Regions from separate parts of the Bradyrhizobium sp. OAE829 genome, predicted to be linked through region 1. Evidence: predicted binding sites of a transcription regulator. Region 1 holds the regulator's gene; each other region holds the start of a gene.
The links. Region 1 encodes LexA, which represses DNA repair genes until DNA is damaged. Its sites were predicted from a motif close to TGTTCNNNNTGTGTTCNG; they were not measured.

Region 1 (3,276 bases):
GCAGGCCGAGGAATAAGGATTCACGTTCCCCGGCGGGGCGCGACCGGCGGCGCGGAATTCAACCGGTGGAAAGCGGTGTCGTCGTCGCCGTGCCCGCCTTCGTTGCCGCGCGCTCGGGAATCGGATGCACCACCGGCAATTGCAGCACGGTGACGCGCTGGCCCTCGCAAAGCTGCGTCACCAGCACATGGCTCCCGTCGGGAAATTCGATTGCGTCGTGGTGCCGTTCCTTGATGTGCGGATCAATGGTGTTGAACTTGCCGACGCGAAAACCGATCGTCCGCGTCCAGATCCAGCGGTTGTCGTATTTGACGTCTTGCGCGAAGGCCAGTTCGGTCCCGGGCAGCATGCAGACCGCAACTGCGGGATCGCGTTCGCTGGCAAAGCCGCGGGTCGAGGTGCCGCGGAAGGTGGTCGAAATCAATGTCTCGCCGACCTCAGCAGGACGCGTTGCCATCGCGTGCAAACTATAGTCACACATCGGATCGCTCCCTCGTAAGAGATAGAGACCCGGCCTCCCTCGAGGCGCTGGCCTCTATCAGAGTGGACTTGAGCAAAGTCTATTCCCGTTCTGGGCAATAGTGCGACGGAAAGGCCGGCGTGCCCGATCACAAACGCGCTACGGCGGCTGCGGATTTTCGGGCATCGGCGGCAGCGGCAGTTCGAAGGCGCCGAGATGGAATTGCTCCCTTCCGTCGTCGGCAATCCCGGGCAGCGCGACCAGCGTGAAGGCGGCCTCCGGATATTGCTGCCAGATCGCGAGATCTTCCGCCGTCACTGTCAGCCAGCCGAACCGGAGCATGTAGCGGCCCGGCTCGGTCACCAGGCCCGCCCTCTGCCAGGTGATCTTGGTGATCATATTGCTGACCACGTCTCGTCCCCCCGTTCGCACGCCTTTGAGCAAAAGCCTCAAACCAAACAGCGCGCCACGCCGCCAGTTTTTGCTGCGTTCTGGGCAATTGTGGGACGCGTGCAGGCGCACCGCGACGGTTAAGGCTGTACCAACTTCCGGACAACGAAAAGCCCCGGTCGACGGCCGGGGCTTTTTGCGATGCCGCACGCGGCTTGCATCTGACGCGGGCCGCCCTCAGTACTTCCGGTACAGCCCGATCAGCTTGCCCTGAATCCGGACCCGGTTCGGCGGCAGGATGCGGACTTCATAGGAGGTGTTGGCAGGCTCCAGCGCGATCGATGCGCCGCGGCGGCGGAAGCGTTTCAGGGTGGCTTCCTCCTCGTCGATCAGCGCCACCACGATATCGCCGGTGTCGGCGGTCTCGTTGCGCTGGATCAGCGCCATGTCGCCGTCGAGAATGCCGGCGTCCACCATGGAATCGCCGCGTACTTCGAGTGCGTAATGTTCGCCGGAGCCGAGCATGTCGGGCGGTACGCTGATGGTGTGGCTGCGGGTCTGCAGCGCCTCGATCGGCGTACCGGCGGCGATCCGGCCCATGACGGGAACGGCGACCGGACGGTTGCCGTCGTCCTCGGCGGGCGCGCTGGCGGCGCGGACCTTGCCGAGCGTGCCTTCGATGACGCTTGGGGTGAAGCCGCGGCGGCCGTTGCCGTTACCGGCGCCCGCAAGCTCGGGCAGCTTGATGACTTCGATGGCGCGGGCGCGGTTGGGCAGACGGCGGATGAAGCCGCGCTCTTCCAGGGCGGTGATCAGGCGGTGGATGCCGGATTTGGAGCGGAGGTCGAGCGCATCCTTCATTTCGTCGAAGGAGGGCGGCACGCCGGCTTCCTTGAGCCGTTCGTTGATGAAACGCAGAAGTTCATACTGTTTGCGCGTAAGCATCTCGAGCAATCCCCCGGTTGGCGCGTCGTAGTTCGTGGTCGTTCAATTTCGCGATCTTCAGTTTCGCGGTTCTTCAGATTCGCGGTTCTCGGTTGCGAGTGCGGTCTCAAATTCGGAAGTCCAAAACTCCCGTTTGTAGACACTAGCTCTCGAAACAAATCATGAACGGACACTATATGTTCGATACATGTTCCGCAACCACTTAATTTCAGGTGAACGCGCGCCGCGTTCGCCCGAACATTCCGTCGCGATACGTCATTCCGGCAGGCGCAGGAACTCGCATGGCGTGCCTTCCGGCACCGCCGGCGCAAACGGCGGACGTATCAAAAGCGCCCGTGCCGCAGCGAGATTTCCAAGCAGCGACGAATCCTGGTGGCTCACCGGCACCGCGATCAACGCGCCGTCCTCGCGCCGCTCGAGCCGTGCGCGCAAATAGTCTTCGCGCTGGTCGTTGGCGGGAAGATCGCGGCCGAGCAGGGCGGTCTCGCGCGCGTGATGGATGGTCTTTCGGCCCGACAGCGCGCGAATCAGCGGCACCAGAAACAGGAAACCGCAGACATAGGACGAGACCGGATTGCCGGGCAGGCCGATCACCCGCATCGCCCCGAGGCGCCCGTGCATCATCGGCTTGCCCGGCCGCATCGCGATGCGCCAGAACGCCATGGCGACGCCCTCGGCCTCCAGCGAGCGCTTGACGAGGTCGTGGTCGCCGACCGAGGCGCCGCCCATCGTGATCAGGATGTCGGCGCCGGATGCGCGGGCGCGGCGGATGCCGTCAGTGGTCGCCTCGATCGTGTCGGCGGCGATGCCGAAATCGATGGTCTCGGCGCCCTCGGCCCGCGCCAGCGCGCGCAGCGCGTAGCCGTTGGAGTAGACGATCTGGCCGGGGCCGGGGCTCGAGCCCGGCATCACCAGCTCGTCGCCGGTGGCGAGCACCGCCACCTTGGGGCGGCTGATCACGGCGAGTTCCGGATAATTCATGCCGGCGGCGAGCGACAGATCGCGTTCGGTGAGGTGGCTTCCTTTGGTAAGCAGCACATCGCCCTCGCGGAAATCGGCGCCGGCGGCGCGGATATGCCGTCCCGGTTTGGCGGTTTCCGTGATCGTGATGTGCTCGCCGCTGGCGGCCGTGTCTTCCTGGATGATGACGGCGTCGGCGCCATCAGGGATCACCCCGCCGGTGAAAATCCTGACTGCTTCGCCGGGCCCCACCTTGCGTTCGAACGGGCGGCCCGCCGCGACTTCGCCGATCACCCTCAGCCGCGCGGAGAGGTCGGCGGCATCAGTCGATCGCACCGCATAGCCGTCCATCGCCGACATCGCCTGCGGCGGCTGCGTGCGCTTTGCCGCAAGGTCGCGCGCGAGCACGCGATGCCAGGCGGTGTCGAGTGCGGCCATTTCTTCCGCCAACGGATCGGCGCCCGCAAGGATCGCGGCCAGTGCATCAACGACCGGCATCAGGGCCACGGCAACACCCTCTC
Region 2 (3,276 bases), 5.2 Mb from region 1:
TCGAGCGCCTGGCTGATGTCAGGGGACTCGACGGTCTTGCCGCCATCGCGGGCGATACTTGCCTGCGCCACGCGCCGCATCAGTTCCTTGATGAAGGCGGCGCTGACGCCCTCGGTCCGCTGCGCGGCCTCGCCGACGATGGCACCGCTGAGCGGCAGACCTCGGCCATAAAGCTGGATCAACTTCTTGCGGCCGATCTCATTGGGCACCGGCACCTCAATCGCCTGGTCGATGCGGCCGGGGCGGCTGGCCAGCGCGCTCTCCAGCTGTTCCGGCCGGTTGGTGGTGAGCACGAACAGGATGTCCGCATCCTGCTTCAGACCGTCCATTTCGTTGAGAAGCTCATTGAGCATGACTTCATCGCAAGCGCTGCTCATCTGCTCGCGGTCGCGCGCGACGAGATCGGCGTCCTCAATCACGACCATCGCCGGCTGCAGCAGCCGCGCAAGCGACATGTACTGCGCAAGAGCGCCGACCTGTGCGGCCGTGATGATCAGAGTCGTATGACCTGGCAGGTTGCTGGCGAGATAACGGATGGTGTGGGTCTTTCCGGTTCCGGGCGGCCCGTAGAGCAGAATGCCCTTCCTCGTCGATTGTCCGAGTTCACGCAGCATTGTGCGGTTTCCCACAAAGTCCAGGACGTTGCGATCGAGCAGCTTCAGTGTGGCCTCGGGCAGGATGACGTCATCGCGTTGAACAAGTGGCACCTTGTGGACCATGATGCCCCTCGTGCGCCCGCTATAACCCCTGTCGACATCGAGCGACAAAACCTTGCCGCGATAGCTGCGCGCGTCATTGACCGCGCGCTCGAGCTCGGCGAAGCAGCGTTGCGCGAACTCTGCGCCTTCGGCGCCGGCAGGCACAGCAATTTCGATCCGCGTCCCAGCTTCGCGGCTATACTCGCGGTGCGCGGAGAGCACCACGGCGTAGCGCAGATCGCCGTCGGTTCTACAAAGCCACAGGCCGTTTTCGAGACATTTGACCGGCGCGCTCTCGCCGACATCCACGTCGTGATATTGCGCGGGCGCGATGCCATGCGCATTCCGGCCGTCGCGGGTCAGTGCTGCGAAGTTCAGCGTCTCGTAGCGGTGCTCTTCATAGATGCCGAAAAACCGCAGCGGAGATGTTGAGAACAGTCTGTCCACGCCAGCTTGGACGTCCGCGCGCATGTGACCTGGGAATAGTCGCGAGGTCGAGACCAGTCGATCCATTGGAATTCCGGCAAAATGCGAGGCCAGTGCTTGGTGCGCATAATCGAATTGCTTGTTACTGGTGACATCGGGTTGATTGCGCGCAATCTCGTTCACGCAGTCATCGCAGAGGGGCGTCACGATGCCTTTCAATGTGACGATGTTGTCGCAGAAAAGTTCGCCGCAGAGCTTGCAACGACCGTCAAACAGATGGTTGTCCCCGAGAGTCGCTCTGCTCGTGATGCGGAGCGGATGACCTGACTCATCGATGCGTTGACGCGCGGCTTCCAGCATTTCGCTGGCGATGTCCCGCGGATAACTTCCGCAACTTGCCTTTCCTCCGTCCCGGATTTCTTTGGTGAATCTGAACGTGTCGGCTAGCGGCTTCTTGAAAACCGAGTGCACAAGTTCGATGACGAAATCCAGAGGCGTTTCATCGTCGTTGTGAAAGATGATCTCGCGGTGGCTAGCGGCCTTGGCATCACTCATTGGAAAATTGCCCCTGACTAAGTTCACGTCCGTTTGGCATATCGCTTCATGTCATCAGTCATTAGAACAAAACAGGAACTATGTCACTACCCCAGCGTGTAGATTATCGAAAGGCGCTGCGCCAGATTGGCCTGCTGACATCCCTCAATAAATCGGGCCCGCTCCGACACGTGCTCGAATGACCGAGTAATTTCAAAGATATGCCAAGATTCCCCAGAAGAACTAGGCTCGGACGGATCGGTACGAACCGCGGCGCCAAAAGCGCCTTTCGATCCCAAAATAAGTCAGGCTGGCGAGTCCAGCGGTAAGGCTGAATGTTGCAAGCAGGAAAGCAATCGGATGCGCGCGCAAGGACGTGTGAATCGCGAGCATGTCGATGACGGGATGGTGCAGGAGATACATCGAATACGAAATCGTCCCGAGATAGATCATGATCCGCGTCGACAGCAACGCCTTGATCGGTCGTGAAAGCAAAGCTGCGATCAGCAGGGCCGATACTGCCATGACGGACAGCGGATCGTGCCACATCTGCTGATACTCGGCCCGGGCCAGCCAGCCGGACGGGTTGAAGAATGTCAGCCAGATATTTGGGTAGATCAGGAACGGCAGCGCCGCCGCGGGTGCCAATATCCACGACCACGGCCACGAAAGCGTGGGTTGCCGCCGCATTGGGAGCAATCGCTCAACAAGCATGCCGGCAAGAAAAAAAACCAGATAATAGGGAAAGACGCGCGGCCGGTCCGGGACCTGAACAGGCAGGGCCCAATAGAAAACCATCGCCGAAACACAAATCGCGCCGAGCCAGACATTTCCGATCCGCGTTCGCAGCCACCACACGCCGATGAAGAGGAGGTAGAAATGGATTTCGACCGGAATCGTCCAGAGTACACTTGCTCCCGACAGGATCGCGTAGTGCCAGAACGCCTGGTCGAGTGAAACGGGATAGATCGACACCAGCAGTCCGGTTCGGCTCTGTACGGTATGGAGAACCAGCGCGATTGTCACGATGAAATAAAACATCGGCAACACGCGAGCCGCGCGCCTGATCAGGTAATCCTGAACGGACGCGGTTGTGAAGGAACGATCGAGATAAAGGCCGGAGATCAGGTAGCCGCTCAACACGAAGAACACCATTACCCCGACTTGGCCGCCGCCGCTGCCAAATAGGCCGCCCCACAGTCCCGTGACATTGCTGACGTGAGAGACGAGTACCATGCACGCGGCAAGTCCGCGCAGCCCGTCCAGCGATGGAATTTGCAGTTCCTTGATCGACGGCAGGTCCGTCACCACGGCTGGAGCGCGAAGGCCCGTACGCTCAGCAGCGGTTCCTGCGCAACTTTCTGATGAACGCGGGCCGGAATATCCGCCGCTCGAAAAAAGCGCATGTCGCAGCTGAAGCGGGATTGCGTTGCGGTTGGACAATCCGAGGTCCGATGCAGCAATTTGTCGCTGAACAGCAGGGCATCGCCGATGTCGAGGTCGGGGCGGGAGGTTGAGCCGTCGTGCGCCTGAAGCTCAAGCCCGGTATGGTCGTCGTTGCAGGGTGTGAACGGAACCCAAAGAATATAGGCGCTGTAGTAGTTGACGTTCGCGCCGC
Region 3 (3,276 bases), 5.9 Mb from region 1:
CGGACGCGGATCTCCGCGATCGTGTGTGACCAAGTGTGGGTGTTTAAGCCGGCGTTCCCGATCGCGCAGGCAAATTGCGGCGGCCTCCATTGACGTCGCCGCGCGGGAACACATATCCCGCACCATCGATCCACGTTACCGCTCAGGAGTAAGTATGGACGCGCCGCTGAATATCGATCCCGTCACAGCGCAATCCGGCGGCGACGTCGTGCACTGGCTGACCAACGGCACGCGCGATCAGCGCTTCATCGACAATATCTTTGCCGAAATGTGCATCCGGCTTCAGCAAGCGAACATTCCCGTCAAGCGGGCGTCGCTTCATATCCTGATCCACCATCCGCAATGGCTCGGCGCCCGGATCATGTGGGAAGACGGGATGCGCGAGGCCGAGATTGCGCGCGTTGACTACGATGTTCAGGAGCGATCCGAATATATCGGCAGTCCCGCCAACGAAATCCATGACGGTGTCACCGAGGTGCGCGAGAATCTCGAGCGCGATCCCTCGCTGGCCCGCAAGCATGCCGTCTATGACGAGATGCGGGCGAAAGGCCTGACCGACTATGTGGCGTGGCCGCTGTATCATACGCTCGGCAAGCGCCACATCGTGACCTTTGCAACCGACCGGCCAGGCGGTTTCGACGCCGCGCATATCGCCGCCCTGCAGAGATTGCTGCCGGTGCTGGCGCTGGTCAGTGAAATCCGGGTCAAGAACCGGCTGGCGCGTACGCTACTGGAGACTTATGTCGGCTCGCATGCCGGCGAGCTCATTCTGGCGGGCGCCACCAGGCGCGGAACCGGGACGACGGTTCGCGCCGCCATCATGATCTGCGACTTACGTGATTTCACCCGGATCTCCGACAACTGGCCGCGCGATGACGTCATTGATCTCCTGAACGGCTATTTCGACGCGATGTCGGAGCCGATCACGCGGCATGGCGGCGAAATACTGAAATTCATCGGCGACGGTCTGCTCGCCATTTTTCCGATCAGCCAACCCCAAGCCTGTGCAAACCTGCTGCATGCCGTGACTGAGGCGCGTCAGGCCATGACGGCGCTGAACGAAAAGAACAGCGAAACCGGCCGCGCGCCGTTGAATTACGGAATCGGCGTCCACGTCGGTGACGTCATGTACGGCAATATCGGGTCTCGCAGCCGGCTCGACTTCACGGTCATCGGTCCGGCCGTCAACATGGCGTCGCGCCTCGAAGCCCTCACCAAGCAATTGGGGAAAACGGTGCTGTTGTCCCGCGCGTTCGCCGACTCCGTCGAGGGCGATTTCGATCTCGAACGCGTCGGTGAACATCCGGTGCGCGGCTTCAATGACCCGATCGAGCTGTTTGCGTATCACGGCTGAAAGCTGATCTACGCCCGCGCGTCGCCGATCGCTTGACACAAGGCGTTCTCGTTCTCATTATGTTCTCTCTGCGGGAACCTCGTCGAAACGTCATGTGCGAACGGTCGGATGGCAACGACAGCCACCATCCTCCATGCGGACCTGGATGCTTTCTATGCCTCGGTAGAGCAGCTGCTTGATCCATCGCTGCGCGGCAAACCCATTGCCGTCGGCGGCGGGGTTGTGCTTGCCGCGTCTTACGAAGCCAAGGCTTTCGGTGTCCGCGGCGGCATGCCGGGACGGCAAGCGTGCGAACTCTGTCCGCAGCTCATTTTTATCAGCGGGCATTTCAGGGAGTACCAACGGCTGGGCGATGCCGCCATCAAGGTGATCGGCGATTTCACGCCCCTCGTCGAGCGGATCTCCATCGACGAGGCCTTTGCCGACGTCGCGGGCTGTACCCATCTGTTCGGTCCGCCCGCCGAAATCGCAACGGCCATCCGCCAACGCGTGCGCGCAGAGCTTGGCCTTCCGATCTCGGTCGGTGTCGCGCGCACCAAGCATCTGGCGAAAATTGCTTCGCAAGTGGCCAAACCCGACGGGCTCGTCGTTGTCGATCCCGACACGGAGCTCGGATTCCTTCACCACCTGCCGGTCGAGCTGATGTGGGGCGTGGGTCCGGCGACGCGGACACGGCTGGCCGAAATCGGCGTGCTCACGATCGGGCAGCTGGCAGCGACACCGGGATGCTCGCTCACGCGGGTGCTTGGTTCCGCGGCAGGGACGAAACTTTCGGCGCTGGCGTGGAATCGTGATCCACGGGAAATCAAGACTCACCGCCGGGCTCGATCGGCAGGAGCGCAATCGGCGCTTGGGAGGAAACCTGCCGAACAGCGGGTTGTTCGATCCACCTTGCTTCATCTTGCTGACCGTATCGGAAGCCGGCTCCGCGCCAAGTCCAGGCCTGGGCGGACCGTGACGGTCCGCGTTCGCTTCGCCAATCTGAATTCAGTCACGCGTTCGGTCACGCTCGACGCACCAATCTCCGCGACCCTGATTCTGGCCGAGGTCGCCGAGGAGCTGGTGCGCGCTGTCCTCACCGATCATCCTCACGAGAAAACCATCTCGCTCCTGGGGATTTCCGTGTCGCATCTTGGAGAGCAGCGGGATGTGGAACTCGAACTCCCGCTCGGACTTGGCGATGAAGCACGCCGTCCCGGCACCAAAAGAGGCATGGCACGTGGGGCGGCCGACCATGCGGTCGATAAAATCCGCGAACGCTTCGGATGGGATGCGATCGGCTACGGATCGGTGGCGCCGGACGTCTCTTCTTCCGTTCCCGACGCGTTTCGCATACTCGCCGAAAAGGACCTGTGAACTTCACCCTCAAAACGAAAGCGTTGCCGAGAGAGATCCAGCGACAGATCGAACTAGCCGCGCGTTTAAAGCCCGGTTCGGGCTTTCCAGCTCTTGCCTGATTTCGGGTCGTAGCGTCCCCCACCGAGCTGCTCGTGGCCCCAATTCATCATTTGCAGCAGGACGGGCTCCAGGCGTTTTCCTTCGTCGGTCAGCTGATAGGCGTATCGGACCGGGTTTTGCTGGTAGGGCTCGCGTTTCACCAGGCCCCATTCCGCGAGCCTCTTGAGCCGTTCGGACAGGATGTTCGACGGGACGCGTTCAGCGCTGTCCTGCAGCGCCTGAAAGGTCTGCTTGCGGTGCCACATCAGGTCGCGAACGATGAGCAGGGTCCACTTGTCGCCCACGACTTCCAGCGCGCGCGCGATGGAGCATGTCGATCGGAAGTCATGTTTTGCCATGGCGAACGTGCCCGTGTTTCCAGCACCGGACCTGCCCGGAACGGTGTGCCTCGATAATCTATCAGACCGACTTGCATTTTTAAAGTGTCATGGCTAGTGTAACTTGTGATTTGAAAGTGACTGGCT

Region 2: a site for LexA is predicted at 1,742-1,759, ahead of ABIE49_RS27420 (ATP-dependent Clp protease adaptor ClpS). Genes of this name have one in related genera too.
Region 3: a site for LexA is predicted at 1,404-1,421, ahead of dinB (DNA polymerase IV). Genes of this name have one in related genera too.

What each region holds. Positions count from the first base shown of each region.
Region 1 covers NZ_JBEPOE010000001.1:518,730-522,005, reverse strand. Annotated here, with positions in the region: gene ABIE49_RS02410 (ComEC/Rec2 family competence protein) at 1-16, shown strand, start outside; gene ABIE49_RS02405 (hypothetical protein) at 59-481, opposite strand; gene ABIE49_RS02400 (hypothetical protein) at 620-859, opposite strand; gene lexA (transcriptional repressor LexA) at 1,088-1,795, opposite strand; gene ABIE49_RS02390 (molybdopterin molybdotransferase MoeA) at 2,051-3,262, opposite strand; gene ABIE49_RS02385 (HAD-IA family hydrolase) at 3,275-3,276, opposite strand, start outside.
Region 2 covers NZ_JBEPOE010000001.1:5,719,965-5,723,240, forward strand. Annotated here, with positions in the region: gene ABIE49_RS27420 (ATP-dependent Clp protease adaptor ClpS) at 1-1,679, opposite strand, end outside; gene ABIE49_RS27425 (acyltransferase family protein) at 1,902-2,969, opposite strand; gene ABIE49_RS27430 (phytanoyl-CoA dioxygenase family protein) at 2,963-3,276, opposite strand, start outside.
Region 3 covers NZ_JBEPOE010000001.1:6,414,918-6,418,193, forward strand. Annotated here, with positions in the region: gene pdxA (4-hydroxythreonine-4-phosphate dehydrogenase PdxA) at 1-29, shown strand, start outside; gene ABIE49_RS30930 (adenylate/guanylate cyclase domain-containing protein) at 155-1,354, shown strand; gene dinB (DNA polymerase IV) at 1,463-2,710, shown strand; gene ABIE49_RS30940 (winged helix-turn-helix transcriptional regulator) at 2,776-3,150, opposite strand.